DNA from 2 places in the Virgibacillus dokdonensis genome. Region 2 is predicted to be linked to the other one. Evidence: a T-box and tRNA genes for the amino acid it is inferred to sense, from the RefSeq annotation. Region 2 holds a T-box; the other holds one or more tRNA genes.

Region 1 (15,400 bases), 460 kb from region 2:
TGGATGGAACAAAGGGCAGCGAAGCCGCGAGGCCAAGCAAATCCCATAAAACCATTCTCAGTTCGGATTGCAGGCTGCAACTCGCCTGCATGAAGCCGGAATCGCTAGTAATCGCGGATCAGCATGCCGCGGTGAATACGTTCCCGGGTCTTGTACACACCGCCCGTCACACCACGAGAGTTGGTAACACCCGAAGTCGGTGAGGTAACCTTTTGGAGCCAGCCGCCGAAGGTGGGACCAATGATTGGGGTGAAGTCGTAACAAGGTAGCCGTATCGGAAGGTGCGGCTGGATCACCTCCTTTCTAAGGATTATGAAGGAAACATACTTGGTTGTTTGGTTCAGTTTTGAGAGAGTAAATGCTTGTCTCTCAAGGATGAGATAGAAGGATCTTCTGTTAAAACCCGTCACGTCCTGTGACGAACACAGAAGTCACCACATCCTGTGGAAGCTTGTACCTTGAAAACTAAATAAGAGTAACAACGACATCAAACCAAAAACTGAAAAGCAATATGCTTATTCATAGATAAAAATGTAAGATTAGTTAAGTGAATAAGGGCGCACGGTGGATGCCTTGGCACTAGGAGCCGAAGAAGGACGGGACTAACACCGATATGTCCTGGGGAGTCGTAAGTAGACATCGATCCAGGAATTTCCGAATGGGGGAACCCGCTGCTCGTAATGGAGCAGTACTTCTATCTGAATTCATAGGGTAGAAGAGGCATACCCGGGGAACTGAAACATCTCAGTACCCGGAGGAAGAGAAAGCAAACGCGATTTCCCGAGTAGCGGCGAGCGAAACGGAATTAGCCCAAACCAGAAGGCTTGCCTTCTGGGGTTGTAGGACACTCCATTGGAGTTATCAAGAGATTCTTTAGATGAAGCGATCTGGAAAGGTCGGCCAAAGAAGGTAACAGCCCTGTAATCGAAAAAGAATCTCCTCCGGAGTGGATCCTGAGTACGGCGGAACACGAGGAATTCCGTCGGAATCCGGGAGGACCATCTCCCAAGGCTAAATACTCCCTAGTGACCGATAGTGAACCAGTACCGTGAGGGAAAGGTGAAAAGCACCCCGGGAGGGGAGTGAAATAGAACCTGAAACCGTGTGCCTACAAGTAGTCGAAGCCCGTTAATGGGTGACGGCGTACCTTTTGTAGAATGGACCGGCGAGTTACGATCGCATGCAAGGTTAAGTGGAAGACACGGAGCCGTAGCGAAAGCGAGTCTGAATAGGGCGAATATAGTATGCGGTCGTAGACCCGAAACCGTGTGATCTACCCATGTCCAGGGTGAAGGTCAGGTAACACTGACTGGAGGCCCGAACCCACGTATGTTGAAAAATGCGGGGATGAGGTGTGGGTAGGGGTGAAATGCCAATCGAACACGGAGATAGCTGGTTCTCTCCGAAATAGCTTTAGGGCTAGCCTCAAGGAAAGAGTACTGGAGGTAGAGCACTGATTGAACTAGGGGCCCTCATCGGGTTACCGAATTCAGTCAAACTCCGAATGCCAGCTACTTATCCTTGGGAGTCAGACTATGGGTGATAAGGTTCATAGTCGAAAGGGAAACAGCCCAGACCGCCAGCTAAGGTCCCAAAGTATACGTTAAGTGGAAAAGGATGTGGAGTTGCCTAGACAACCAGGATGTTGGCTTAGAAGCAGCCACCATTTAAAGAGTGCGTAATAGCTCACTGGTCGAGTGACTCTGCGCCGAAAATGTACCGGGGCTAAACGTATCACCGAAGCTGCGGATTGTTCTTACGAACAATGGTAGGAGAGCGTTCTAAGTGCTGAGAAGTCAGATCGTGAGGACTGGTGGAGCGCTTAGAAGTGAGAATGCCGGTATGAGTAGCGAAAAAAGAGTGAGAATCTCTTTCACCGAAAGCCTAAGGTTTCCTGAGGAAGGCTCGTCCTCTCAGGGTTAGTCGGGACCTAAGCCGAGGCCGAAAGGCGTAGGCGATGGACAACAGGTAGATATTCCTGTACCACCTCATGAACGTTTGAACGATGGGGGGACGCAGTAGGATAAGGAATGCGCACCGATGGACGTGTGCGCCCAAGCAGTGAGAAAGTCGGATAGGCAAATCCGTTCGACAATTTCAAGCTGTGATGGGGAGGGAAATAGAGTACCGAAGTTCCGGATTTCACACTGCCAAGAAAAGCCTCTAGTGAGTTCATAGGTGCCCGTACCGCAAACCGACACAGGTAGGCGAGGAGAGAATCCTAAGGTGAGCGGGAGAACTCTCGTTAAGGAACTCGGCAAAATGACCCCGTAACTTCGGGAGAAGGGGTGCTCCTTTAAGGAGGAGCCGCAGTGAATAGGCCCAAGCGACTGTTTAGCAAAAACACAGGTCTCTGCGAAGCCGAAAGGCGAAGTATAGGGGCTGACACCTGCCCGGTGCTGGAAGGTTAAGGGGAAGCGTTAGCACTTCGGTGCGAAGCGTAGAACCGAAGCCCCAGTAAACGGCGGCCGTAACTATAACGGTCCTAAGGTAGCGAAATTCCTTGTCGGGTAAGTTCCGACCCGCACGAAAGGTGCAACGACTTGGGCACTGTCTCAACGAGAGACCCGGTGAAATTATACTATGCGTGAAGATGCGCATTACCCGCGACAGGACGGAAAGACCCCGTGGAGCTTTACTGTAGCCTGATATTGAATGTTGGTACAGCTTGTACAGGATAGGTGGGAGCCATCGAAGCGTGAGCGCTAGCTTACGTGGAGGCAACCGTGGGATACCACCCTGGCTGTACGAACCTTCTAACCCAGGGCCGTAATCCGGTCCGGAGACAGTGTCAGGCGGGCAGTTTGACTGGGGCGGTCGCCTCCCAAAAGGTAACGGAGGCGCCCAAAGGTTCCCTCAGAATGGTTGGAAATCATTCGCAGAGTGTAAAGGCAGAAGGGAGCTTGACTGCGAGACCTACAAGTCGAGCAGGGACGAAAGTCGGGCTTAGTGATCCGGTGGTTCCGCATGGAAGGGCCATCGCTCAACGGATAAAAGCTACCCCGGGGATAACAGGCTTATCTCCCCCAAGAGTTCACATCGACGGGGAGGTTTGGCACCTCGATGTCGGCTCATCGCATCCTGGGGCTGTAGTCGGTCCCAAGGGTTGGGCTGTTCGCCCATTAAAGCGGTACGCGAGCTGGGTTCAGAACGTCGTGAGACAGTTCGGTCCCTATCCATCGTGGGCGCAGGAGGTTTGAGAGGAGCTGTCCTTAGTACGAGAGGACCGGGATGGACACACCGCTGGTGTACCAGTTGTTCCGCCAGGAGCATAGCTGGGTAGCTACGTGTGGCAGGGATAAGTGCTGAAAGCATCTAAGCATGAAGCCCCCCTCAAGATGAGACTTCCCATCACTATAAGTGAGTAAGATCCCTCAGAGATGATGAGGTTGATAGGTTCGAGGTGGAAGCGTGGTGACACGTGGAGCTGACGAATACTAATAGATCGAGGACTTAACTAACCTTTTTGGTAGATGTACGTTGAATGATCTCTTATTTAGTTTTCAAGGTAACAAGGAAAAAATGACTTTTTTCAACAAAGATCTTGATTTTTTCACAAAAACGATTATAATAAGATTTGTGCCTCTTTGAAGCACAACATAACAGATAGCAACTTTGCCTGGTAGTAATGGCGGAGAGGTCACACCTGTTCCCATGCCGAACACAGTAGTTAAGCTCTCCAGCGCCGATGGTAGTTGGGACTTTGTCCCTGCAAGAGTAGGACGCCGCCAGGCATAGTCATTCTAATTGGTATTATTCCACAGTAGCTCAGTGGTAGAGCAATCGGCTGTTAACCGATCGGTCGTAGGTTCGAATCCTACCTGTGGAGCCAATGGAGAGCTGTCCGAGTGGCCGAAGGAGCACGATTGGAAATCGTGTAGGCCGTTACCGCGGCCTCGAGGGTTCGAATCCCTCGCTCTCCGCCACTATAAACTGTCACATACATAATTGGCCCGTTGGTCAAGTGGTTAAGACACCGCCCTTTCACGGCGGTAACACGGGTTCGAATCCCGTACGGGTCACCATTTGAGGAGGATTAGCTCAGCTGGGAGAGCACTTGCCTTACAAGCAAGGGGTCGCAGGTTCGAGCCCTGCATCCTCCACCAGTTCGAAAATGCTTGAAACTTTAATTTAGTTTTAGTAAACTGTTTTATAGGCTCTTGAAAATATCATTCATATCGCGGGGTGGAGCAGTCTGGTAGCTCGTTGGGCTCATAACCCAAAGGTCACAGGTTCAAATCCTGTCCCCGCAACCAATATTTGTTAGTTTTTTGGTCCGGTAGTTCAGTTGGTTAGAATGCCTGCCTGTCACGCAGGAGGTCGCGGGTTCGAGTCCCGTCCGGACCGCCACTTTAAACTAGTTTTGCTTTCATACATAAAACAAATGGCTCGATAGCTCAGTCGGTAGAGCAAGGGACTGAAAATCCCTGTGTCGGCGGTTCGATTCCGTCTCGAGCCACCATTTTTGTTTCCATATCGTGGAGGGGTAGCGAAGTGGCTAAACGCGGCGGACTGTAAATCCGCTCCCTCAGGGTTCGGGAGTTCGAATCTCTCCCCCTCCACCATTTTCATATTTAGGGGTATAGTTTAATGGTAAAACGAAGGTCTCCAAAACCTTTGATGTGGGTTCGATTCCTACTACCCCTGCCAATCATATGGCGGCCGTGGCGAAGTGGTTAACGCACCGGATTGTGGCTCCGGCACACGTGGGTTCGATCCCCACCGGTCGCCCTTTTTGTATATTGGGCCATAGCCAAGCGGTAAGGCATCGGGTTTTGATCCCGTGTACCCCAGGTTCGAATCCTGGTGGCCCAGCCATGAAGCGGAAGTAGTTCAGTGGTAGAACACCACCTTGCCAAGGTGGGGGTCGCGGGTTCGAATCCCGTCTTCCGCTCCAATTTTGTTTTTAGGATGGCGGTATAGCCAAGTGGTAAGGCAGAGGTCTGCAAAACCTTTATCACCGGTTCAAATCCGGTTACCGCCTCCAATATACTATGCCGGTGTGGCGGAATTGGCAGACGCGCGGGACTCAAAATCCCGTTCCCTTTTTGGGAGTGTCGGTTCGACCCCGACCACCGGTATCATTAAGATCGATATGACGACATTCTTACGGAATTTATTAGTAGGGATGTCTTTTTTTGCGTTGTATATAACATAGTACGTGCGATATTTGACACCCAAAGAACCAGATTGACATCTTCTATTCAGGGCGGCAGGCACGCCAAATCAATTTAATAAGGGAATTAACAACAAAAATTTTAGATTATTTGCTTTTTAAAATAAACGTGTTACTATATAAAAATACCCAAAATTGGAGATAAAGTATGCACTAATATTTCGATTTTGTCTATATCATCTCGATAAACTTAAACTTAGTATGTCTTTTGTTAATCATCAGTTTACTTACAGTATGAAACTTGAGGCGTGCGGCTGGTTTGAAAAACATCTTAGATAATAGTTGATCTTGGGAACAACTTGCTGGGGGACATAGGGCATACACCACAATCGGGCGCTATCGCGGGAAAAGAAAGCGCCCATTATTGCTTTCCGAGGCAATAGTGGGAATATTGTGTTGGTGGATTGAAAACAGAATGATTTACGCAGGATATAAATATTATTTACATTTTGCTACGGGGGTACTTATGAAAACTTATTATTAATTAGGTTGGTTTAGAAACTTTTTTCCTGAGAATCTGAAAAAGGTTTTAAAGGAAGATATCATTGATAGAAAATCAATTGTTATGTTAGCTCGAATCCGTCTCTTTATGAAGATAATGGTTCCACTGAACGGTCATGGCTTGATCAGGCAGGCATTAAGTTTGATGAATATCATTTAATTAATTATCGGGTTCAAAAGGAAGATGCTCAAACGTTAATTCACAATGCTTCAGTTATTTTCTTGCTGGGTGGAAATACTCTTAAACAAAATGCTTTTTTGATGGAATATGAATTGTCGGATTGGATTAAAAAAAGCAGGGCAGTTGTGGTGGGGGCAAGTGCTGGTGCAATTAACATGTCTGCTAAATGGTTATGCTCGAAGAACTTTGGAGATGAAATAAGCTCTGTTTAAGACGGAATCGACCTTGACGATTTTTCTGTCCTGGCTCACTTTGATCTTGAAAATAACATGGGGCTGGTTCAAAGCGAACTGTCTCCCTTATCGGAAGAAATGAATATTTATGCCTCGAACAAAGATTGCGCTGTACGAACAAAGGGAGACAAAATCGACATAATTGGCAATATATATTTAATTTCCCACTCAAAGATTCATAAATTGAATGAGACGCTCTAGTTGTGGTGAATGGTTATAGGCTTAATTGATTTAATTTCTTTATACAAAGCTTTTATTTAGTGAAGGAGAAATATGCAAAATAGAATTGTTTCTTCGTTATCTAGAAAGCATAGGTATGCAGAACGCTCTTCAGTAATAGGGCGCACTTACGGAATAAAGGTACTCGTTGGAGGATATTTATTTATCTTACAAACATATGACTCATACGGGGGAGAATGGTGGATGAAAAGAAGAAAAGTAGGCATTTTACTTTATGATTTTGTAGATATTTTAGATTTTACTGGTCCTGCAGAAGTGTTATCTCTTACCTCATACAGCAAAGCTGATCAAGCCGTCAATCTTTATAAAGAACATTTATTACCTACAAATCCATTTGACGTATGTACTATTACAGAATCTGGCAAGAAAGTACGAGCTCACTCAGGACTAAAGATTGAACCTGATTTCAGTATTGTTGATGCTCCCGAAATGGATATTCTCATAATCCCAGGAGGTCCTTTAAGAGCAGTACAATCTATAGCCAAAAAACAGAATATAATAAATTGGATTATAAAACAGAAGAATATTGAATTCATATGTTCAGTATGCACTGGAGCGTATATTTTAGGTGCAACTGGATTGTTAGATGGAAAAAAGGCAGCGACCCATCATTTAGCTGTCAAAGGTCTACAAGAAAAACATCCAGATATTCAGGTTTTATCGGATAGAAAAGTAGTTCATAGTTTAAATCTCGTAACTTCTGGTGGTGTTTCTTCAGGAATTAACATGGCACTATATCTTGTTGAGCAAACTTTGGGAAAGTCTACTGCTGAGCGAACAGCTAAAACGATTGAATTTATGTATTGAATGTTCTTCCATTATAGGGCGCGTTTATTTAATAAAGCTTCTTTTTAAACAAATGTGGAATTTTTAAAGGGGAAAAAATATGTATATAAAAACAGAAAGATTAATTATACGTAATTTTGAATTAGATGATTGGAAAGAAGTACATGAGTATACTTCCAAAAAGAGTGTGATGAAATATATGCCAGAAGGTGTATTAACGGAAAAAGATACAAAGGAGTTTATTAATAGAAATATTGGTGATTCAGCTGAGAAATTTCCAGTAATATTAGCTGATGAAAATATTTTAATCGGGCATGTAGAGTTCTTCAAATATTTTGGAGAGCATTCTTACGAAATAGGGTGGGTGTTTAACCCTGAATATTACAATAAAGGTTACGCTTCGGAAGCTGCATCTGCAATATTAAAATATGGTTTTGAGGATCTAAAGTTACATAGAATTGTAGCTACATGTCAGCCAGAAAATATTCCATCTTATCGTGTCATGGAAAAAATCGGCATGAGAAGAGAAGGTTATTTTAAAAAATGCATCCCTTATGGTGAACAATGGTGGGATGAATATTGCTATGCTATTTTAGAGGAAGAATGGGATAACCTAATGGTTTCTTCTAGATCGTAAGCTACCTTATTATGCTAACGAATGTAAAACGGGAGGTCATAAATAATATTTATCTTGATATAAAGTCTTCCGTTATCGGGCGCAGTTGTCGAATAAGGACTGCGCCTCAATCGGGCAAGTATATTGCAAGAAGGTTTTATGCTCATTTATGTAGAATTATAAATAATGAAAGATAATTAACTTTAAGAAAGGTGGGGAGATATGAAATGAAAAAATGCAAAAGCTGGGTGCGGAAAAAAGTTTTTTGGGAAAACATGGAAGCATTTGGCTCCGAGTATCTTTATCTGGAATATAATTCCAATAATATATTGGCTAAAGGAACAGTACTTTTTACGAATAAGCAAAAAGCTTATCAAGTTTTTTATGAAGTACATTTGGATAAAGCATGGAACACACGTCAGGTTAAAATATATGTAGATGATGAAAAACAGAAATTTTTATCTTCAGATGGCTGTGGACATTGGTTTATCAATAATACACATATAAAAGAACTGGACGGCGCCATTGATGTGGACATAGCAATCACACCTTTTTCAAATTCTTTACCTATAAATCGTTTTGATTGGATTAAAGGGGAAATGAGAAAATTTAATATGGTGTACATAGATATCCCATCATTAGAATTAAAAAATCTAGTACAACATTATACCTTTTTAGATGTACACAATGGCTATAGATTATTTAAATATGAATGTCTTGAATATAAAACGACAATTAAGGTTGACCAATTAGGGATAGTAGTTGAATATCCCGACGTATTTATTCGACATGTCTAGTCTGCGGCGATCGGGCGCATTTCTGGAAGTAAGGGTCTGGGTCCTTTTGCCTGAATTGGGCCATTATGTTGAAGAACACAGCAAAAATAAGAGAGAATAATCAAAATTGAGGAAACTCGAGGTAACACTGTATAACAAAGATTGGCCTTTGATGTTTGAAGAGGAAGCAGAGAAATTACGCAAGATTTTCGGGTCTGAAATAATTGAAATTTATCATATTGGCAGTACGTCCGTAGATGGTCTAATAGCAAAGCCTGTTATTGATATAATGCCTGTAGTTAAGGATGTTAATCAAGTTGATTACTTTAATACTGCAATGGTTGATATTGGTTACGAACCAAAAGGAGAAAACGGGCTTCCTGGTCGCCGATATTTCCAAAAGGGCGGAGATCAACGAACCCACCATATCCATTTTTATGAGATAGGCGATTCTGAAGTCGAACGTCATCTAGCATTTCGCAATTACTTGTGCTGGCACCCTAATGCTGTAAAAGAGTATGGTGACTTAAAAAAAGAATTGTCCCAGCGCTTTCCCAATGACATTGAAGCATACATAAATGGGAAAGAACGGCTAGTTTCGGAGATTGAAAAAAAGGCAATGGCTTGGCACCAAGGTTCAAGTAAGCATTAAGGCTATAGCAGCAATAGGGCGCGATATACTAATAAGAAATCGTGCCAGTGTCGCATATAAGGGCCATTATGTGAAAGAAGTGATATGGAAAGTACGGGTAAGAAAGTGGGACTGATTTATGGATTTAGAATTTTTATTTAACGAACCACTTAAAGAAATGCAAGAATTAAGTCCAGGTTATGATGACCACGCAAGCGACGTATGGCTGGTTAAAACTAAAAAACAGGAAGTTGTTGTACGTTCTTCCAGAATGACTGAAGAACCAAATAATGACTTTTGGTGGGGATGTAAAAAAATATTCGGTATTGACCCAAGGCAAGTTTATGAACTAGAAAGAGTAAATAACACTATAAGTGAAATAACCACCCTCCCAATTCCAAAGGTTATAAATAAGGGAAAAAGAAATTCAAAGGAATTCGTGATTGTAGAAAGATTAAATGGGAATACCCTTGAATCATTTAAAAATCAACCGTCTACCGTCTTACAGAGCCTAGGAGAAGGATTGGCAAGAATTCATAATCATAAAAAAAATTACGTCGGCAACCCTTCTGGGACCTTTAAAATTAGCTTAGAAGAGTTTAATCAACACCTGAAGGACACTATGACTGAATTAGTTGCAAGATTTTATAATAAAGAAAATGAAATACAAGAAAAACTTGTAGAAATTAAGATGCTTTTAGATAAAGCTCCTACTCCTAAATCTTCTACATTTGTACTAGTTGATATGGATCCTACACAATTTTTATATGATGGTAAAGTAATATCTGGACTAGTGGATACTGAAGCATATGTTATAGCACCTAGAGAGTTTGACTTCATTGGCTTGGAGTATGTTTTAGATGAAAAGTCCGCCTTTAATTTTAAAATAGGGTACGAAAAGTTTATGGAATTACCCGACTTAACAATGATTAGGGAACCTTATCGGTATCTGTATCGTTTATTATCTGTTCAAGGCGATATGGATATAGATGAGTGGCTAGGCTATAAGAAGCTATTTTAAATTGTTAATCAAACGAGCGCAGTTGTTGAATAAGCACTGTGCCTGCCTAAATCGGACCATATTATTGAACAAAGATATGGATGGTGAAGGGGTTTTGACACAATTTTAATAGGTTAATAAGAAATTAAATCCAATAAAAATAAGCTGTCACAACGGAGCACAAAAAGACAAGATGCACATATTGTTTTTCGCTATATTTACTATGCATAGAAGGATATATTAAATGAAGGTGGAATTTTAAATGAATTTTAAAGAGTTTATTAAAGATTCTTTGTAAACCCCCATCCAAACCACGCATATAAATTCCCAGCACCCCCTTGGTAAGATATAGAGATCAATAAAAGGAGGTGCTTTTATATGCCTGAACAAAAACTTACCATTGTCCCCGTTACATTACATTCCAAAAATGAAAATAGTACTGCATCCTATCTAGAGGATTCCTCTTCCTATTCAGCTTGCACAATCAAAATAGACAAAGTTGATATTTCCTTCCCTAACGGCGTAGATGAGCACATCATTCAAACCATTATGAGGGAGTTGAAAAACCTATGAAATACGATTATACAAATGTCAAAAATATTTATATCATCTGTGGTAAGACAGATATGAGAAAGGGTATTGATGGACTAGCGACATTGGTTCAGGATTTTTTTGGCCTTGACCCTTACGGAGATTCTATCTTCTTATTTTCCGGCTGGAGTAAGGACCGATATAAATGTTTATATTTTGATGGCAATGGCTTTGCCATGCTGTATAAACGTTTAGATAACGGAAAACTTCAATGGCCCAAAAACGAAAATGAGATGCGAAATCTATCGCAACAAGAACTTCGATGGTTACTCGAAGGTTTATCCATGCAGCAGCCAAAGGCGATTCAACAATCACCAAAAAGTTTGTTCTAAAATTACTACAAATGCTTCACTCTTACGTTCAACATGGTATACTATAACTACCTTAAATTCGAACGGAAAGTGGTGAACTGGATGGTTAATACTTCTTCTAATCATGAGAATCCATCCGATAAATTAATTCGGCTTCTTGAAGAACAATTGGATCTTTCTAATCAACAAAACAAAGAATTATCGGAACAGGTTAAAGTGTTAACCGAGCAAGTTCGCCATTTAACAAAGCTTTTATATGGAGCTAAAACAGAGAAATCGAAATATAATGCGCCTGATGGGCAGACCTCCTTATTTGATGATGATTCAACTTTTACCGATTCTGAGCAGACAGAAGAACAAAGCCAACAGACGATTTCTTATACTGTTGTACGAAAGGTTCAAAAAAAACGAAATGATTCATTACGTGCTGATGTCGAGGTAGAAGTGATCCACCATCATCCAAAAAATACAAACTGTACGTGTTGCAATCGTCAAATGGTTGAGATTGACGGCACCATGGTGCGTGAAGAAGCAACCTTTATTCCTGCGAAAATGAGGAAAGTGCAACACGTAGAACATGCCTATGAATGTAAAAACTGTAAAGGTGATGCATTCCAGCCAGCGCAAATTGAACGTGGCAAAGCACCGCAACCAGTCATTCAGCGAAGTATCGCTAGTCCCAGCGTTCTAGCCAAAGTCATCTATGATAAATTCATGCAATACGTACCCCTTTACCGGCAAGTAAAAGAATGGGAACGTTACGGCCTGAATACAAATGATAAAAATCTTTCTAATTGGGTTATCCGAACATCGCATGATTGGCTATTGCCTATTTATGATCATATGAAGCATAAGATGATGTCTAAATCGATTTTACATGTCGATGAAACGCATGGACGGACAAATCATCAACAGATCCGATGGAAAATCCGGTCAATCCAACGCTTACAATTGGGTTTATCGAACAGTCCCTTGTCAAGGGCCAACCATCGTTTTGTTTCAAAGTGCATTATCACGCGCACGATCTGTTCTTAAAAGCTTCATTGAAGATTATTCAGGGACCATTGTGTGCGATGGTTATTCTGCCTATGACAAAATCGAAGGGGTGACCTTCGCAAATTGTTGGGCACATGTTCGCCGCTATTGGCTAAAAGCAGACAGTGAAAATGGGCGAATTGGTGTAACATATTGTGATGATTTATACCAATTGGAGAGGCAGTTTAAGCACTTATCACCGAGTGAACGGAGAAAAAGACGGAACAAATTCTCAAGACCCATTGTAGATAAGTTTCTGGACTGGGTTTGATAAATCACCATTCTATGGGAAAAGCGCACTCGCCAAAGCTGCCGATTACACGCTAAACCGGATAAATGGACTAAAAGCATTTTTGAAAGATGGTCGTATTGAAATGGATAATAATCCAGCGGAAAACGCCATCCGTCCAAGTGTAATCGGGCGAAAAAATTGGCTTTTTTCCGTGAGTGAGGCTGGCGCCAAAGCCAATGCGATCTGTTTATAAGTATCGCAGAAACGGCTAAGGTAAATGGTATAGATTTCTATCGCTATCTGGTGAAATTACTAACGGATTTGCCAAATTTACATATACATAGAAATCCAGAGGTTTTAAATGAATATATGCCTTGGTCAAAAATGATTCAAGCCGAATGTAGTAAATAACCGTAAATTTGATTTAAAAAATCAAGATTATACGGTTATTTGTCATGCGTACCAACAAGGTGCGTATTTTTTATTTCGGGCTTACTTAAATACAGTCAATACACGGATTTAGATGAGTTAGAAAAAGTGTTCTTTGAAGAATTAGTAGACATTGCCAAGATGAAAACTATAGATGATATTGATGGTTTCAATAAAAGTTTGGGAGCCACTGTAGACAATCATACTAATTATCCAACTAGTAAACAGATAGAAGAATGGCAAGTTCTGTCTCCTACCAAATTTATTGGAGCTGGAAGTTACTATTTGAATAATCAAATTCACCAAAAGTATCGTCAAGACATTGTGGAGAATTGGAAAAAATATATATGGACAAAGCACAGCCCTCAATCTGTTCAAAATATTATATACGGAGATAAAGTCATCTCTAATGTTAATGGTGAAAAGGAATACTGGGATGGTTTAACGGGGAAAGCATATATTGCAAATGGTGAAATTGGCATTATGGTTGATTACCCAGGCCACTATGGCAAAAACGATAGGAATTCTAGTTGGTACAAATTCCGTTTTGGCTCGTTTGAAGGTAAAGTATTCTCCTATACGAAAGCGGATTTTGGTGGTGATAATAGTGACTCTAAGTTAGAACTTGCATATGCTCTTACGTTCACAAATCACAGGGATATAGCTTTGGAAAAACCATAGTAGTCATTAATGGTAAAAGTTCCTTTGTGACGAAAGAACTTTTGTATACTGCATATTCTCGTCAAAAAGAAAAACTAATTATATTAAGTGACTTATCTATTCATGAATTGGTTCAGTATTCGAATGACTGGTATTTGGATACGAAACAACGATATACGGACTTATTTGAAGTTCCAAATATTATTGAAATAGAGTCGAATAAACAAAAACGGTACTTCGAAGAAAAATTGATCCATAAAACGATTCGTGGAGAAATGGTACGATCAAAGTCCGAAGTAATTGTGGCCAATATACTCGATAAGTTGAAAATGGAGTATACCTATGAAGAAAGTTTAAATGTAAATGGTAAAACCTATATTCCTGATTTCACACTCCGCTACAAAGGGAAAACGGCTTATTTAGAGCATCTTGGAATGCTAGGGAAAAAATCATATGAAAAGGATTGGGAGAAGAAAAAAGCAAATTATGAAAGTGTGGATATTTCAGAAGCGCTTGGAAATTTGATAATTACAGAGGATGGATTAGACGGAAGTTTGGATGCAACGTTAATAGAACGTAAGATTCAAACATAAATTGAAAATAGTTGATTCATTCCTACAATCAACATAGTAAAATAGATGAATCCCTCATACCTGTAATCTAATTCATCACCTCATTCTATTGTTGAGCGGTTGGAGTTAGCTTAATGATTTACGAACGGATTTCTAATAGAGGAGTTCGTTTTTTCTTTATTGAGAAACCGATATTAAAGAACTTTAGTAGATTATTCATTTTAAAAAAGCAAGTTTAAAAGTCGGTAATAGAGCCGGTGAACTATGCAATGAGTGCCTGACCCAAATGTGCTAAAGCTTTAGCACATTTGAGTCAGCCCCACTTTCATAGAGGAAAATTGTGAATATTAACATACTTCCTGTTGATTGTCTAGTTAGACAAAAACTTATTTAACGACAAAAAGCACCATATCTAGTAAAATATATAATAGAATTGACATAGAACGGAAAGTTATTTAAGTTATAAGGTTGTGTTAACGTTGATATGTGATTGTGTGGAGAAAATAGAATCTAGCACATATCAATGGATATATCATAGAAAAATGTACTTAATTATATTCGTATTTGTGATGTCGAACGTCTAGAATGTGGCAACGTTTATTATAGTCAGCCTTATGATAGTGGAAGCAAATCTAATGTTGTACGTCAATTAGGAGAGACAGAAGACAATTTAAAGGTGAAGTTTTTTGGAAAATTAGGAGGTCTAATAATGGCAGTAAAAGAATCAAGTCTAAACACAATAATGGGAAGTAGTATGACTCCTAAACGTAAAATTTATGCAATTGATTTGTTCTCTGGGGCAGGTGGATTAACTCATGGACTTGAAAGAGTAGGTGTTGAAGTAAGATTAGGAATTGATATCGATCCTGCGTGTGAATTTCCATATACTCAAAATAATAAGGCAGAATTTCTTTTAAAGTCAGTCGAAGATCTAAAAGGTAGTGAAATTGCTTCTTATTATAGGAAGAATAGTATCAAATTATTGGCAGGTTGTGCGCCATGTCAAACCTTCTCTACATATAATCAAAAAGCAACTCAAGATGATAAACGATGGTGGCTTCTAAAAGAGTTCTCAAGGATTGTTAGAGAGGTTAATCCTGAATTGATAACTATGGAGAATGTATCAAATTTAGAAGGACAAAATGTATTTGAAGAATTTTTAGATGAACTAAAATCCCTAAATTACCATGTTAGTTTCGGGATTGTGAATTGTGCTGTTTATGGGGTACCTCAGCATCGTAATAGGTTAGTTTTACTAGCCTCTAAATTTGCTCCAATCAATTTACTACCGCCAGAGGTATTTTCTAATGGAGTAAAAACTGTACGTGATGCTATTTATGAATTACCACCTATAAAAGCAGGAGAGATTTATAAGGATGATCCGTTACACCAAAGCTCTGAATTAAATGAGCTCAACTTAAGACGGATTA
Region 2 (15,400 bases):
TGTATTCCCATACTTCCTTTTGAAACGGATTAACAAACGCTTCCCCTTTATTATTAACCCACACTTGTCCATTCTTTTTAAATGACAGGTCAGGGCGTTTTTTAGCTAGAACGGAGTCTTTAAAAACTACCACTCTAGCAATCGGATAGATTTCTTTTTCTTCCAGAGTTTCCATCATTTTCTCAGGATTCTGTATCATATTTGAAGCCATATCTTCATAAGGAGAACCTTCTTCAGGAGTGAATGTTAAATTGCCATTATCTTCTTTTACATCAATGACCATTGAATTCAATTCCGTCTGATCAACAAAATCAACAAGATTGTTGAATCTGCTTCCTCCCGCTGAATTTCCAGTCACATAAATACCACGCACCGCATCTGGATATTCAAATTTATAGTCTGAGGTATGTACAAATCGTTTCATACTATCTTTTAACGGCTGTAGGCTAAGTTCACGTTCTTGGTGTAAGCTAGCAGTAGCTGTCTCTTCCCCATGTGCAACCATAGGAAGATTTAATAAAGCAATACTAATCCCTGAGATTAGTAGATTTCGTGTTTTTCTCATGCTTATCAATCTCCATTTTCATAATTGTAGTTCTAGTATAAAGGAAAACCTGTCAATTTTGAATGAAAAATATCAATTTATGTTGAAAATGATTAACATTTCCTAGATCACTCGTTATTTGTTAATAGGACGTGCTAGATTGTATTTATATAGAAGATAGATCCAATTTTCATTAATTCCTTTTTTACATATGCAAATTTAAAAAGTTTGTTCTATAATAAGGGTTAGATATATTAGAAAAACTTGACTTACCGCCAAAACTTCATGGCGGAAGCGGTAGTTTTTCTCAACTATAAAACCTAACAATTATACTTTCCTATAGTATAAGAAAGGAAGTCTTCTTAATGACGAAGAACAATGTAAAACTAACAACGCTCACCACAAAAGGGGGATGCGGTTGTAAAATTGGCCCCGCTGATTTAGCTGACATTATAAAACAACTCCCTTCACCCACTCCAAACCCAAACGTCCTTGTCGGTTTAGATACAAGCGATGATGCTGGAGTATACCAAATTAATGAAGATACAGCTATTGTGCAAACGTTAGATTTCTTTACACCAATTGTAGATGATCCATATTCATTTGGACAAATTGCTGCAGCTAACGCCATTAGTGATATTTACGCTATGGGCGGTACACCAATAACGGCATTGAACATCGTTGCTTTCCCAGTCCACACCTTAGATAAGGAAATTTTAGCCGATATACTACGTGGTGCTGGTGATAAATTGACTGAAGCGGGCGTTGCATTAGTAGGCGGACATTCCATTGATGACAAAGAACCAAAGTTTGGACTTGCCGTAACCGGAATCATACACCCTGCAAAAGTGCGGACAAACAGTGGAGTGAAACCGAATGATAAGTTAATTCTGACAAAACCTATTGGTGTAGGTGTACTAACAACATCTATTAAACGCAATTTACTTACAGATATAGAGATTGAACATGTTACGAAGGTAATGGCTACATTAAATAAAGTAGCTGCTCATATTATGCAAAGTTATGAAATACACGCCTGTACAGACATCACAGGTTTTGGATTGTTAGGCCATGCATCCGAAATGGCCATAGGTAGTGAAGTCAGTCTTACTATATACGACCATAAAGTCCCTAAACTACCTAGGGTTAAGGAGCTAGCAGAATTAGGTGCTATTCCTGGTGGTACAAAGAATAATTTTCAACACGTACAAGGAAAAGTTTCTTTTCCAAGTAGCATGGACCAAATAGACCAGTGGATTTTATGTGATGCGGTTACTTCAGGTGGTCTGTTAATGGCTGTAAAGGATAAAGAAGCTGCTCAACTACTATCTGAATTACAAGCTGAAGGTATACATGCCGCAATTATTGGCGAGGCTACGGAAGATACAAAATCACATATTTACGTACAGGAGTAAGATAGGAAGAGGTGGCAAAACATTGTTGCAAAATATTACTATTGAAGCACTTAGATCAATGAAGGAAAAAAAGAAACTTACGCTTATTGATGTAAGATCTCCTTCTGAATTTAACACCGCCACGATTCCAAACAGTATCAATATTCCCTTTTTTAATGACGAAGAAAGAGCAGAAGTAGGTACATTGTACAAACAAAAAAGTCCTGAAATAGCTAAAGAGCATGGCTTAAAAATAATGTCTGCAAAACTACCTGATTTTGTGAAAAGTTTTTCAAATACAGATGGAGAAAAGATTGTATTCTGTTGGCGCGGTGGCATGCGGAGTAAAACGACAGCTACTGTTTTAGACTTAATGGGAATTGAAGTTTATCGGTTAGATGGAGGCTATCGCAGTTATCGCAACTGGGTTGTGAACACGTTAGAAAATTTAAATTGGGATACGAAAGCAGTCGTACTAAACGGTCATACCGGATCAGGAAAAACAACCATACTTAGAAGATTAGCAAAGCTAAATTACCCTGTTATTGATTTAGAAGGAATGGCTAATCACCGTGGTTCCATATTTGGTCAAATTGGCTTACAACCACATAACCAAAAAACATTTGATGCGTTGCTCATCGAACAAATAGAAAGCATAAAACAAACGCCATTTATGCTTATTGAAGGTGAAAGTAAGCGAGTAGGTAGAGTGATTTTACCAAACTTTCTCTTAAAAAAGAAGACGGAGGGCACGCAATTTATCATTGAACTTCCCATTGAAGAACGAACCGCAGAAATTATAAAAGAATACGAACCTTGGAAGTATAAAGAATCATGTTTAGAAGCATTTAAACGTATCAAAAAGCGCATTCATACACCTATTGCTAAAAAAATTGAAACGGAATTAAAAGCAGGACACTACGAATTAGCAGTCATGCTATTGCTCAAATATTATTATGATCCTTTATACGACTATACGACGAAACAAATACCCGATGAGAAAAAAATAAGAATTAAAGCGAAAAATATATCGGAAGCCTATCAATTATTAAAGGAGCAGATAGATAACCACTATTATGCGAAATGACCTAATCAGCAGATGACAAGAAATGGCGTAGACGCCAAACTCCTGCCTTGCAATCTTTAACAAAGCTTTATATAATAATACAAAACAAATACCATTAGCGATGACAAAGATATAGTACAATATCCCCGCTGGTTTTTAAGAGAGCTTGTGGCAGGTGAAAACAAGCACCATGGTTTATTGGAATTGGGCTTTAGAGCTTGTTAACATGAATTAATGAAGTGACCTTTCTATGGAAGGTAATTAGGGTGGCAACGCGGTTCAATCGTCCCTGTAACAGGGGATAATTGAACCTTTTTATATGGAAAATAATGAAAATGGAGTGAACAAAATGACAACAATTTTTTCAGGAATTCAACCAAGTGGTACGTTAACTTTAGGAAATTACCTCGGTGCATTAAAACATTTTACGGAACTTCAAGATGACCATACATGCTATTTTTGTATTGTGGATGAACATGCTATTACTGTTCCGCAAGATCGATTAAAACTTCGAAATAACATCCGTTCGCTTGCAGCCTTATATTTAGCAGCCGGTATTGATCCAGAAAAATCAACGCTATTTATCCAATCAGAAGTCCCTGCACACACGCAATTAGGATGGATGCTACAATCCATCAGTTATATGGGTGAGTTAGAACGAATGACCCAATATAAAGATAAATCTGCAGATAGAGAAGCTGCTATTCCGTCGAATTTGCTCACCTATCCTGCCTTAATGGCGGCTGATATTTTACTATATCAAACCGATCTCGTTCCTGTAGGAGAAGATCAGAAACAACATTTAGAATTAACGAGAAATTTAGCACAACGATTCAACAATCGATATAACGATATCTTTACTGTTCCAGAGGTAAGTATACCTAAGGTTGGAGCTCGTATTATGTCATTGCAAAACCCATTAAAGAAAATGAGTAAGTCCGATGAGAATGAAAAAGGATTTATTTCTATGCTTGATGAACCAAAAAAAATCGAAAAGAAAATTAAGAGTGCTGTCACTGATTCTGAAGGAATCGTGAAATACGATAAAGAAAACAAACCGGGTGTATCTAACCTATTATCTATTCATTCCATCTGCTCTGGTGAATCTATTGCATCCCTTGAGCAAAAATATGCGCACAAAGGTTATGGAGAATTTAAGCAAGGAACAGCTAATGCTATCATTGAGGTGTTAAAACCAATTCAAGACAACTATTATTCACTCTTGGATTCTGAACAATTAGATTCAATTTTAGATTCTGGTGCCGAAAAAGCTGCCCTCACCGCAAATCGAACAGTTGCAAAAGCCAAAAAAGCAATGGGCTTAGGAAGAATAAAAAAGAAAAAATAATGTAAAATCAATGAGTGGGGCTTTTCTGTTATCCCCATTCATTGTTTAGTAACCCTAGGGGGGATGACCTATAGGCCTCTTGATTTAGGTGCTATTATTACCCGATTTGTTTTGTCCAACACTTATATAAAGAGATAAAAAACTTTCTCATTATTACGACATTCCTATAATGAAAAAAATTGGGTAAAGCGTAGTTGCTTAACCCGTTACTTTAACACTATAGAAAAGTATAAGTTTTAAGGATTGTAGTATAAGAAAAACTACAGCTTCCGCCATAAAGATTTGGCGGTAAGCCAAGTTTTTCTAAACATCCATTATTGCGAAGCGTTTTGTTCTTGCCCATTTTCTATTTCCCACATTTTTTCCAAGAAAGGCTGTCCTTTAATAAGTTTGTGACAGAAATCCTCATGCCGATCACTCCACCCTTTTTTCACGCCTTCATATAGGGCAGTCCAAACTGCTTTCTCATCCATAAAACGAATATATGGATAACGTTTTGGGTTCCATTCTGTTAACCAATAACGTAACTCTTCCAAATTATTTGTCGTCCATAACTGATCTAACCCCATCATCATTAATTGTTTTAGTTGACGCTCTCTTCTAGTTAATCCAAAAACGAGTTCTGGTGGCATAGAAAGCATATGGTATTCTTTTTTATAATTGTTCCCGTCATATTTAAACGATTGCACTTTGGCATTTTTTATCATATCGTAGACGAGCTGTTCCTGCCTTGGAATTAATCTGCTTTTTCGAACTGGGATCCGATAACCAATAGTGTCAAAGATAAGGATTTCCTTGCCATCTGTTATAATGCTAGCATATTCTAGAACTGTTCTATCATGCCCTTTGCGCATATAAGCACGCTTATAGATAGCATCTAAAAGCGGTTTTGGGATTTCCTGCATATCATTTTCAATATAAGAGAACAGTTCTTTCGTTATGTATAATAATGGTATTTGATCTAATAATTCAATACCATCATCTTTACGCCACTCATGAAAATAACATACATTATAACCATTCTCTTCTCCTTCAAACCAATTCACCCAAACATCATGCATATATAGCATAAAACAACCCTCACTTTTTCAAACTGAATTTAACATACATTATGACCATCTAGCAGACAAAATATTCTAGTTACAACATATTATTTTTCAAATGAGCGTTTTAAACTATATGTTTTCAACAAAAATTTTTAAGATAACTACGACGAAGTATTTGTGAAATAGATGGCTAACTGTTTGGGTAACGTTTTAAAGCAATATGCATGAGAATCAGCCCAACTGGCAAAAAATAACATTCTACTCTACTAGTTATAAAACTCATATACTCTCCCCATGATAGACCTGCTGGAAGAAAATTCATATATGCAATAATGGTGACGCCACCCATAATAGAAAAACCAAAGCCCATTAAAAATAAAAACACGTATCCCATTTTCTCTCTCCTGCCTTGTCCTTTTTAATAGACTATGCTTGTCCCAAACTATACATGTTAGAAAAACTGTCCCTTTTCCAACTCTCCATAACGAAAGACACCACTTTGCTTATTAATAAAGAAAAAAGCCGATCAAATTTGATCGGCTTTAAATTGATTTTATGACGTTTCATAACTATGAAGAATTCTTCCTTCTCGCTTTCCAACTATGCTTGGTATTTTTTAAATAGTAGTGCAACATTATGACCGCCAAATCCAAGCGAATTACTTAATACAACTTGAACATGCTGTTTTCTTGCCTTGTTTGGAACATAATCCAAGTCGCAATCTGGGTCAGGATGTTCAAGATTAATGGTAGGCGGAACGATTCCTTCTTCAATTGCTTTAACAGAAATCACCGATTCTACACCGCCAGCAGCACCTAGTAAATGTCCTGTCATTGATTTTGTTGAAGAAATGGCAACATCATTCGCATGGTCGCCCAATACTGTCTTTATAGCAGCAGTTTCAAATTTATCATTAAGGGCTGTGCTCGTACCATGTGCATTAATATAATCAACCTCATTTGGTGCAATTGTTGCATCATTTAACGCCATATCCATCGCACGTGCTGCACCTTCGCCGTTTTCTGCTGGCGCAGTAATATGATAAGCATCACCAGTAGCACCGTAACCAACAATTTCTGCGTAAATATGTGCCCCACGATCTAACGCCGTTTCTAAGTCTTCTAACACTAAAACACCGCAACCTTCTCCCATTACAAACCCATCACGATATTTGTCAAATGGGCGACTTGCTTTTTGTGGATCTTCATTAAGAGAGAGTGCTTTGGCAGAAGAAAAGCCAGCAAACGCCATGTTAGATATCGGCGCTTCTGTTCCACCGGTAACAATGGCATCGGCATCACCACGCTGCACGGCTTTAAAAGCATCACCTATGGAACTTGCACCTGAAGCACAAGCTGTAACAGAACATGAATTTATCCCTTTTGCACCTAATTGAATAGAAACTTGACCCGCAGCCATATCTGGGATCATCATTGGTACAAAAAATGGACTAACTCGCTTAGGTCCTTTTTCTAACAGTTTTCGATGCTGATCTTCCCAAGTTTGCATACCACCGATACCACAGCCAATCCAAACGCCTACACGATTCCGATTATCATCATCAATAGTAAGGTCGGCATCTTCAACCGCCATTTTGGACGCCACAACAGCATATTGTGTAAACAAGTCCATTTTACGAACGTCTTTCTTCTCGATATAGGCACTTGGATCAAAATCTTTCACTTCTCCAGCTACCTTAGCCGGAAATAGTTCTTTATCCACTTTGGTCACAAAATCAATCCCTGATTTCCCTGAAATTATGTTTTCCCACATGGTACTAACATGATTTCCAACAGGCGTAACAGCACCAACTCCTGTTACTACAACTCTTCTTTGTTTCATATGGTTTTCCTCCTAGCTCCATCCAGTTATCTTCCCCATTTTATGGCTAAGGCGCCCCATGTTAAACCGCCGCCAAAGCCAACTAAAACGATCAAATCATTATCATTTATTTTACCATCTGCGACTGATTCCGACAAAGCAATTGGTATAGAAGCTGCAGAGTTATTGCCATACTTCTTTACTGTTTGGGCCATCTTATCTTCGGAGATACCTAATCGCTGCCGAGCCGCCTCCATGATGCGTATATTTGCTTGATGTGGCACTAAATAATCTACATCATCTTCTTTATATCCAGCAGCTTTAATTACATTAACAGATGATTCTGGCATTTGTCTGACAGCAAATTTAAATACTTCACGACCATTCATATATAAATAACCAGTATCTTTTTCCTGCTTTAATTCTTTTCCGCCTGCACCATTAGCACCTAATTCGAACGAAAGAATCCCTTTACCATCCGATACTTGGCCCATTACGGCTGCACCAGCACCATCACCAAACAATACGCATGTGCTACGATCTGACCAATCAGTAATCTTTGACAGCTTTTCTACTCCTACAACTAATACATGTTTATATGTGTTGTTTTCAATAAATTGCTTTGCTGTTACCATCCCATACATAAAACCTGAACAAGCTGCACTAATATCCATGGCTGCTGCATTCCTTGCACCTAAACGTTCTTGAATCGTACAGCTAACAGAGGGAAATGGTGTGTCAGGAGTTACTGTTGCGACTAAAATAAGGTCTATATCATTAGGTTCTAGATTCGCATTGTTGATAGCTTTTTCTGCTGCTAAAAATGCCATATCTGAAGTATCCATGTCCTCTTCTGCTATTCTTCTTTCTTCAATACCTGTTCTCGTACGAATCCACTCATCATTTGTATCGACGATCTTCTCTAAATCATGATTCGTAACGACTTTTTCAGGAACATAATGACCTAAGCCTAAAACACCAACATCCATATTTCCATCTCCTTAAAAAATCTAAAATAATTATTATCTATTATTATTACTTGGTACTAATTTTAATGTATTGTAATTTTTTTTGCAAGTTACAGGCTGATAATCTTACCTAGCTTTTAAATGATGGTTCGTAGGGAGGTTTCTTTTATTCTTACTACTTGTTCACAGCATTAGCGAAAATTAGCTTATCGTCCATTCTTTATAACATCAAACGCTTTGACTATTTTTCTATCGTTTAATGGTGTAACATGAAGGCTTGTACAAAATAGAAGTTTATGCGAAAAGCTTTAATTTGCTGCATACTTGTTCAGTCAAGCGTAAAACTTATAGTAGCTTATATTCAGTTTAAAAAGGGAGAGAGGAAACTTTCAATACCGAATAGTAATCGATATGAAATAACAAGACTACATTACATTTCAGGGAGTAAACCCGTATTTGTATAATGTTCCATTGCTTGGTTCATCTCATATTGATAAGAGTGGGGAACTTGGTCATTAAAAGGCGCTAAAGAAATAACACCATCTTGAAAATCAAAGCTTTTTAACTGTCCGGCTAAATTACGATCATTTACATGTTCCACTGCATATTCATACAGTTTCTCTACATGGTGGACAGTCGAAGTTAAAACTGTATGCTCTGCTAACTCTGCTTGATTAGTCCTATACCCAATGGCATAAACCTCATCTCTTTTTGCTTGCTTAATAATCTCTTCACTAAAAGCATCACCTATTGGATAAAATACATCTACGCCGGTTGATTTCATTTGTTGGTAAATCCCTTGTGCCGTTTGCACCTCATTCCAGTCATTTAAAAAAGCTAATTCTATTTCCGCTTTCGGGTTTACATTTTTAACGCCCTCAAAGAAGCCTTCAATCTCTGGCTGCCATTCATTAGTGGCAATGATGCCCACTTTATTTACAGCTGTCATTTTACCAGATAACATACCAGCAAAATATCCAGCCGCATACGTATCAAATGTAAAACTAGTTACATTTTTTGCAACATAAGAACCATTAAAATAAACAAACTGTATATGAGAATAATTCTCAGCAACGTCTGTAAAGTGTTTTCCATAAAAAGAACTATGGCCAAATATAAAATTTACTCCTTGATTGGAAAATTCCTCTATCGCTTCAATAATTTCCTTCTCAGTTGCAACATTTTCTTTATAATAAACATCCATTCCGTACTTTTCTCCTAATGAAACAAGTCCTTGGTACCCTTTTTCATTCCATATGTGATCAGAGATGTTTCCGTTTAATAACATACCCACACTCTGTATTCGCTGTTCTGTTTGCATGGGGCTACTACAGCTACCTAGTATCATTAACATGCTAATAATTGCAAAGACATTCCGCAATAGAAACACCTCCTACTCTATTTCCGTATAAGACAACTGTCTTTTTTATACTATGGGAAAGTTTAAAGGTTTATAGTATAAGAAAAACGACAGCTTCCACGATAAAGATTTGGCGTTAAGCCAAGTTTTCATAAAATCACTTTTACAAATACATGTACTTAAAAGGGTAGCTCACCTAGCGCAGGCTATGGCACAAAAATTCAACCACACGTACTCAAACATTTACCGTTCGCTTACAAGTCCGTTAATCTACATCCTTTTGATCAGAACATCTTCCCTAATCGTTGATTTCGAAAGTGTTGAATGACCTGATTAACTGTCGCCTCTTTAGGTCTATTGTCCTTAATATCTATATAATTATCAAGTTTTATTTTGTTTACGTTTTGCTTCTCTTCACCTACCTCGTACATTTCTAACCATTTAAGAAAAACGTCTATAAAATCATGAATATATATGGCATGTTGAAGAAAATAATCCGATGAAAAAGGAACAAATTCTCCTTGAAAATACATACCATTCTCTGACATAGGCATCCATTCACCAAATAAAAGAGGTAATTCAATAATTACGCCATTTAGGCTTGTAAATGGATGTACTGTACTTGGATGTGCTAGTGTTACACATAATTCCGCAGAAATATTGACATCTTCTTGAATGGAACCAATACAAATGAATTGTTCATATATTTCGTTTGTATCACCTGAATAAAAGGAAAAATTACTATTTCTCTCAAAAAAAAGAGACAGAGAATCATCTTTTTTACAGTCTACAATCCCCTTTACTTTCAAGCCTTGTTCCAATAATTGATTCGTGATATGAAAACCAATCCAATGATTACAATTTGCAACCACCGTAACCAAAGACACCACTCCTGTTCGTAATTTTTTCATAATACGGTATGCAGTGAATCTTCAAGCAAAGAGCCCTACGCAACATTTGAGCGGTTGGTTAGCAAGGGCATACTTCAAGTTCCTTGCGCAAATAATACATTTAAGCCCTTTTATCTCTGAGGGAACTTCTCTATCATATGTCTTCCTGATTTACATTAGCTTTCTTTCAGATTACATTACTGGATATAGAACAAGTCTTTATGTTTCCATCATATTCCTATGGAGAATAAGACTCTTCCATTCGTTACATTTATGTTATGATTTTCAGTAAATGCAAGTTATACTTTTTTTTTCATCTTTGTTTTGGTAAACTAGAAAGAGATATTCTAATAAAAGTTACTGTAAAAAACGAGGTGTTATCATGCGATACATTGTTACACTTTTCTGGTCATGTTTAATCGGCGCAGTAGTTTCCTATGTTTTATCAAGTATGGGAAGTGAACCATTCAACTTAACAGCAACCATCGGATTATCAGTCGTCTTTTTTGTGATGGTATCCGTACTAGGTGACGGTATTTTAAAAGAAGATAACTAAGTCATTTATAATGACACTGCAACCGTGTGGAAGCCCACACCGTTGCTTTAGTTTATTCTCCATACATAGCTAGTTTCAGGATCGTACGTTCATACCGTACCCACAGTTGCCTAATTGAAGAAAAGGGAAAGCCCTTGCCTCCTTTTAACGTATAAGGCAAGGGTTTTTTCTTGCTTCAATTAATACCATGGTAAAATGCTGAGTGCAGCTAAAGCAGTTAGTGGTAAAATAAGCCTTCGAAAACGGTTAGGAGGGTACCCATATCCTCCGTAACCATAACCAGGCCCGCCGTATCCTGGATAGCCATAACCAAATTGTCTGTGATGTTGGCTATGCCCTTGCTGCATATGTGAGTGATGTTGTTCATGCGCTTCTATTGGTACTGCTAAATATACAGATTCATGATCCAAACCTGTTATTATCCCGTCAACGCTAGAACCATCTACTAACTCAATAAGCACATAAGCATGCATATGATCCTTACAAACATCGTATATATGTTGATGACCGTGACTCATATTATCTGCCTCCTCACCACTCAGCCTATTCATTTGCCCATAGGTTGGTGACTTGTATAGTGCGAAAATCTACTATTGCAGTAAATAGTTAAAAACGCTGTTTTATCGCAAGGCTCTTAGGTTTCTTAAAAGTATATGCATGTAAGTCATCCTTCTTAAATTTTGTTTTTTATAATACAACTAAAGAGCTTACAAAATTGTAAGCTTCTGTAAGGTAAATAAATACCTTGATTTTCCATTTCAGTTTAATCTTACAATAGAGAGATATTGGAGAGGATTTTTTCATGGACGCTATATCTAGCTTAAGTATCATTTTAAAATATTTACTACTCGGTTTATTTCAAGGTTTCACGGAACCAATACCTATTTCATCAAGCGGGCATTTGGTTATGCTTCGTGATCTCCTTCATTTACAAGTCGAATTAACAGGATTGTCATTTGAAATTTTAGTGAATTTTGGGTCACTAATCGCTGTGCTGGTCGTTTTCCGTGAAGATTTAATTCGGTTAACAAAAAATGGGCTTCGATTTATTTTACAAAAAGATAGAGATAATGAAGCAACGGCTGACTTTCAATTTATCGTATTTCTAATTGTAGCAACCATTCCTACGGGAGTTTTAGGCTTCTTATTAAACGACTATATAAGTGACATTAAAGCAGTTACTGTCGGATACACCTTGCTGATTACTGGGGCAGCTTTATGGATAATTCGTAATCTTCACGGGAAGAAAAATGACGGAGATTTAACGATAAAAGACGTACTTATTGTCGGTGCAGCGCAAGCCGTCTCATTAGTTCCTGGAATTAGCCGTTCAGGTGCTACCATTGTTGCTGCCATGCTTGTCGGCATGAAGCGGGAAACAGCTTTTCGTTTTTCTTTTTTACTTTATATTCCCGTTAGCCTTGGTGTTACGATTTTAGGAATAAGTGATATTGTCAAAGATGAAAGGTTTAATGAATTAATGATCCCTTATGCTATTGCCTTTTTAGCTTCCATTATTGCTACATATTTTGCCCTTAAATGGTTCGCTAACATCATGGCTAAAGGCAACCTAAAGTATTTTAGTTTTTATTGTTTCATAGTTGGGATCCTAGCAATTATTATCTTTACACGATAAAACCAATGGATTCCATGGAATAAAAAAAGCAGTTGTCTATTACAGGCAACTGCTTTTGATTCATTTTCTAAGGTAATAAATTAATCTGGAATACCTAGTGCAATTTTAGCATAACGTGACATTCTTTCCTTGCCCCATGGAGGGTTCCATACAATGCTAACTTCCGTTTCTTTCACTTCTGGAATATCAGATAATGCGTGTTTGACGTCTTGCTCAATATGTCCAGCAAGCGGACATCCCATAGAAGTTAGTGTCATTGTAACCTTACATATCCCCTCTTCATCTAATTCTACATCATATACTAAACCTAAATTAACAATATCTATGCCTAATTCAGGATCAATAACATTTTCTAATGCACCAAAAAGATTCTCCTTTAATGCCTCATCCATACAATTTCCCTCCTCCAATATGTTATTACTATTTAAACATATTTTTGTTTATATTTAAAGAAAACAACGCTTGTTACAAACAGTTTGAAAACGGTTTGAATGAATTCCTATGCTTGTAAGCTTGGATATTTATGTGTAGTAGCGTATAACTTGATTATAAATGATTTACAAACCACTTTACTGTTTCAAGTGTGGCAAATCTCCCTACTTTATGACCACGATTTGCTTCTCCTAGAAAAACAATATCTTTAGAGTTAGCATAAGTTGGTGCTACTTGTTTATAAAAAGAGTAAGCATGATTAAACGGTACAATCTCATCTGCTTCCCCATGCCAAAAAAACAACGGGCGTTCATTTAACTTCTCTGGTTGCTGAGACAAATCATACTTAGCTAACCGATCCAATAAGTTCGTAATTTCTTGTTGTTTTACAGGCAGATCGCCCGTTTTTTTAAACGCATCAATAATTTCCTGTGCAAAGGTTGTAATCTTCGGTGTACCCATTAAGATAGCGGCTGCTTTAACCCATTCATATTGGGTAATTGCAGCAGAAGTAGTTATCCCTCCCATGCTTGTTCCCGCTACGCCAAAGCGATCATCTAATAATAATCCAGCTTCATCCACATAATCCTTTATATATTGTAATTCAGTTACATTTTGCACTACAATATCCCAAAAGGATAGTTGTCTTTTCTCCACATGAATGCCATTTTCACGGTTGCCATGATACTTACTATCTGGCAAGATAACCCGGTATCCTTTTTGAGCAAGTAAAAATGCTAGCGGCAAATTATGCTCTTTTGCGCTGGTAAACCCGTGGAAATAAGTAACTACGGGCAAAGCGACGCCATTTTTTTCTGCATCCACTATAATTAAGCTTGGAATGGTATCAATTTTTTCTTCATATATTCCGATCATGCTACACTGTCCCCTTATGTACGTATTCGTATATTTTTCATTCTACTATCACAAAGAATGCCTATCAACTTTTTCATCATCGACACCGTTCATCCTATATCTGAAAAACCTACATTATTATTGGATATTTGATTTTAATTATAAAGCTTCTTTCCTCCCCACTAATTGTTCGGATCGCCGAATAAGCCATCTAAATATATTTTGTTTTTTCAATCTAACAGCAATTTATGTGCAGGATACAGCAGGGTAAGTAGATGTTAGTACAAGTTTTACTTTACATTCCTTCGTTTCGACTATACACTATGAACAGATGAGGTGATTGTAAATATGCAAACAAACAGACACTTAATAGCATTAGATCTTGATGGAACACTGTTAACCGATAAAAAAGAAATAAGCCCTAAAACAAAACAAGTAGTTTTAAAAGCAATGGACGAAGGTCATATCGTTGTTATTGCAACAGGCAGACCACATCGGGCAAGTATTGGTTATTATAAAAATTTAGGGTTAACTACTCCGATGGTAAATTTTAATGGTGCACTTATTCACCATCCAAATGATAAGAAATGGGATGCTCTGCACAGTCCGATGTCTATACGAACAGCTCATAAAATTATCGGAACGTGTTATGAGCTAAATGTACGAAATATATTGGCTGAAGTTATGGATGATGTGTATTTAGATCAATATGATCAAGCCATTATTGATATATTTCATATGTCAAAAAATGACCCCCCTTTTACAATAGGGAGTCTGAGAAATAAATTAACAGAAGACCCTACTTCCATCTTAATTCATCCGAAAGATGAACATATTTCCACATTACGAAAACATCTTGATGACTTTCATGCTGACCTTATTGAACACCGTAATTGGGGAGCACCTTGGAACATTATTGAAATTGTTCGCAAAGGAATGAATAAGGCTGTTGGTTTACAGAAGATTGCTCATTATTTCCATATCCCCGCGGATCGCATTATCGCTTTTGGTGACGAAGATAATGATTTAGAAATGATTGATTACGCAGGGGTAGGTGTAGCTATGGGCAATGCAATTGATGAATTAAAATCCATAAGTAAATACGTGACAGATTCTAATGAAGAAAACGGAATAGCAAATTTCTTACAAACCTATTTAAAAATAGGCTGAAAATCTATTTTCTTATGGTGTTGTTATTCTTTTACAGTCGCGCTTTTACTGCTAAAAAAATATCTTATCACCACTAAAATTCAATTATTTCCATTTATAATTATGGATAAAAAGATCACACTAAGGGTGAGCACAATTCATGTGTTCACCTTTTTTGCTTTCGAATAACAGGAGACCTGATTAAAACGCCTAGGATAACTTCGATCATGATTTTTCAAAAAGTGTGCATATGCACAAGGGAGGAAATATCGTGAGTAAAGCAAGTAAATCAAAGCGTTTTGCCCAACAGAGCGCAGATTCTGTAAAAAGGCATG

The links. The T-box of region 2 lies ahead of trpS (tryptophan--tRNA ligase). A T-box ahead of a tRNA ligase gene usually reads a tRNA of that ligase, here a tRNA-Trp.
Region 1: it encodes a tRNA-Trp, which carries the amino acid that the T-box ahead of trpS (tryptophan--tRNA ligase) is inferred to sense. The anticodon was not compared.

The regions. Positions count from the first base shown of each region.
Region 1 is NZ_LT745763.1:854,712-870,111, forward strand. Features, by position in the region: rRNA gene B2C77_RS05710 (16S ribosomal RNA) at 1-303, shown strand, start outside; rRNA gene B2C77_RS05715 (23S ribosomal RNA) at 542-3,461, shown strand; rRNA gene rrf (5S ribosomal RNA) at 3,619-3,734, shown strand; tRNA gene B2C77_RS05725 (tRNA-Asn) at 3,758-3,832, shown strand; tRNA gene B2C77_RS05730 (tRNA-Ser) at 3,835-3,926, shown strand; tRNA gene B2C77_RS05735 (tRNA-Glu) at 3,951-4,025, shown strand; tRNA gene B2C77_RS05740 (tRNA-Val) at 4,031-4,106, shown strand; tRNA gene B2C77_RS05745 (tRNA-Met) at 4,180-4,256, shown strand; tRNA gene B2C77_RS05750 (tRNA-Asp) at 4,274-4,350, shown strand; tRNA gene B2C77_RS05755 (tRNA-Phe) at 4,387-4,462, shown strand; tRNA gene B2C77_RS05760 (tRNA-Tyr) at 4,481-4,565, shown strand; tRNA gene B2C77_RS05765 (tRNA-Trp) at 4,577-4,650, shown strand; tRNA gene B2C77_RS05770 (tRNA-His) at 4,659-4,731, shown strand; tRNA gene B2C77_RS05775 (tRNA-Gln) at 4,744-4,818, shown strand; tRNA gene B2C77_RS05780 (tRNA-Gly) at 4,823-4,897, shown strand; tRNA gene B2C77_RS05785 (tRNA-Cys) at 4,914-4,987, shown strand; tRNA gene B2C77_RS05790 (tRNA-Leu) at 4,997-5,081, shown strand; partial or broken gene B2C77_RS05795 (Type 1 glutamine amidotransferase-like domain-containing protein) at 5,694-6,292, shown strand; gene B2C77_RS05800 (DJ-1/PfpI family protein) at 6,365-7,138, shown strand; gene B2C77_RS05805 (GNAT family N-acetyltransferase) at 7,218-7,754, shown strand; gene B2C77_RS05810 (putative glycolipid-binding domain-containing protein) at 7,961-8,530, shown strand; gene B2C77_RS05815 (GrpB family protein) at 8,637-9,161, shown strand; gene B2C77_RS05820 (phosphotransferase) at 9,280-10,161, shown strand; gene B2C77_RS05825 (hypothetical protein) at 10,519-10,713, shown strand; gene tnpB (IS66 family insertion sequence element accessory protein TnpB) at 10,710-11,063, shown strand; partial or broken gene tnpC (IS66 family transposase) at 11,145-12,720, shown strand; gene B2C77_RS05840 (hypothetical protein) at 12,760-13,419, shown strand; gene B2C77_RS05845 (PDDEXK family nuclease) at 13,446-13,991, shown strand; gene B2C77_RS05850 (DNA cytosine methyltransferase) at 14,680-15,400, shown strand, end outside.
Region 2 is NZ_LT745763.1:1,317,663-1,333,062, reverse strand. Features, by position in the region: gene B2C77_RS07730 (putative glycoside hydrolase) at 1-565, opposite strand, end outside; gene selD (selenide, water dikinase SelD) at 910-1,959, shown strand; gene mnmH (tRNA 2-selenouridine(34) synthase MnmH) at 1,982-3,025, shown strand; T-box leader at 3,117-3,298, shown strand; gene trpS (tryptophan--tRNA ligase) at 3,354-4,352, shown strand; gene B2C77_RS07710 (YjbA family protein) at 4,667-5,422, opposite strand; gene B2C77_RS07705 (YuzI family membrane protein) at 5,589-5,792, opposite strand; gene fabF (beta-ketoacyl-ACP synthase II) at 5,999-7,240, opposite strand; gene B2C77_RS07695 (beta-ketoacyl-ACP synthase III) at 7,267-8,208, opposite strand; gene B2C77_RS07690 (BMP family ABC transporter substrate-binding protein) at 8,618-9,577, opposite strand; gene B2C77_RS07685 (hypothetical protein) at 9,832-10,458, opposite strand; gene B2C77_RS07680 (DUF2929 family protein) at 10,820-10,993, shown strand; gene B2C77_RS07675 (hypothetical protein) at 11,173-11,511, opposite strand; gene B2C77_RS07670 (undecaprenyl-diphosphate phosphatase) at 11,805-12,629, shown strand; gene B2C77_RS07665 (metal-sulfur cluster assembly factor) at 12,710-13,021, opposite strand; gene B2C77_RS07660 (prolyl oligopeptidase family serine peptidase) at 13,176-13,937, opposite strand; gene B2C77_RS07655 (Cof-type HAD-IIB family hydrolase) at 14,265-15,086, shown strand; gene B2C77_RS21600 (hypothetical protein) at 15,337-15,400, shown strand, end outside.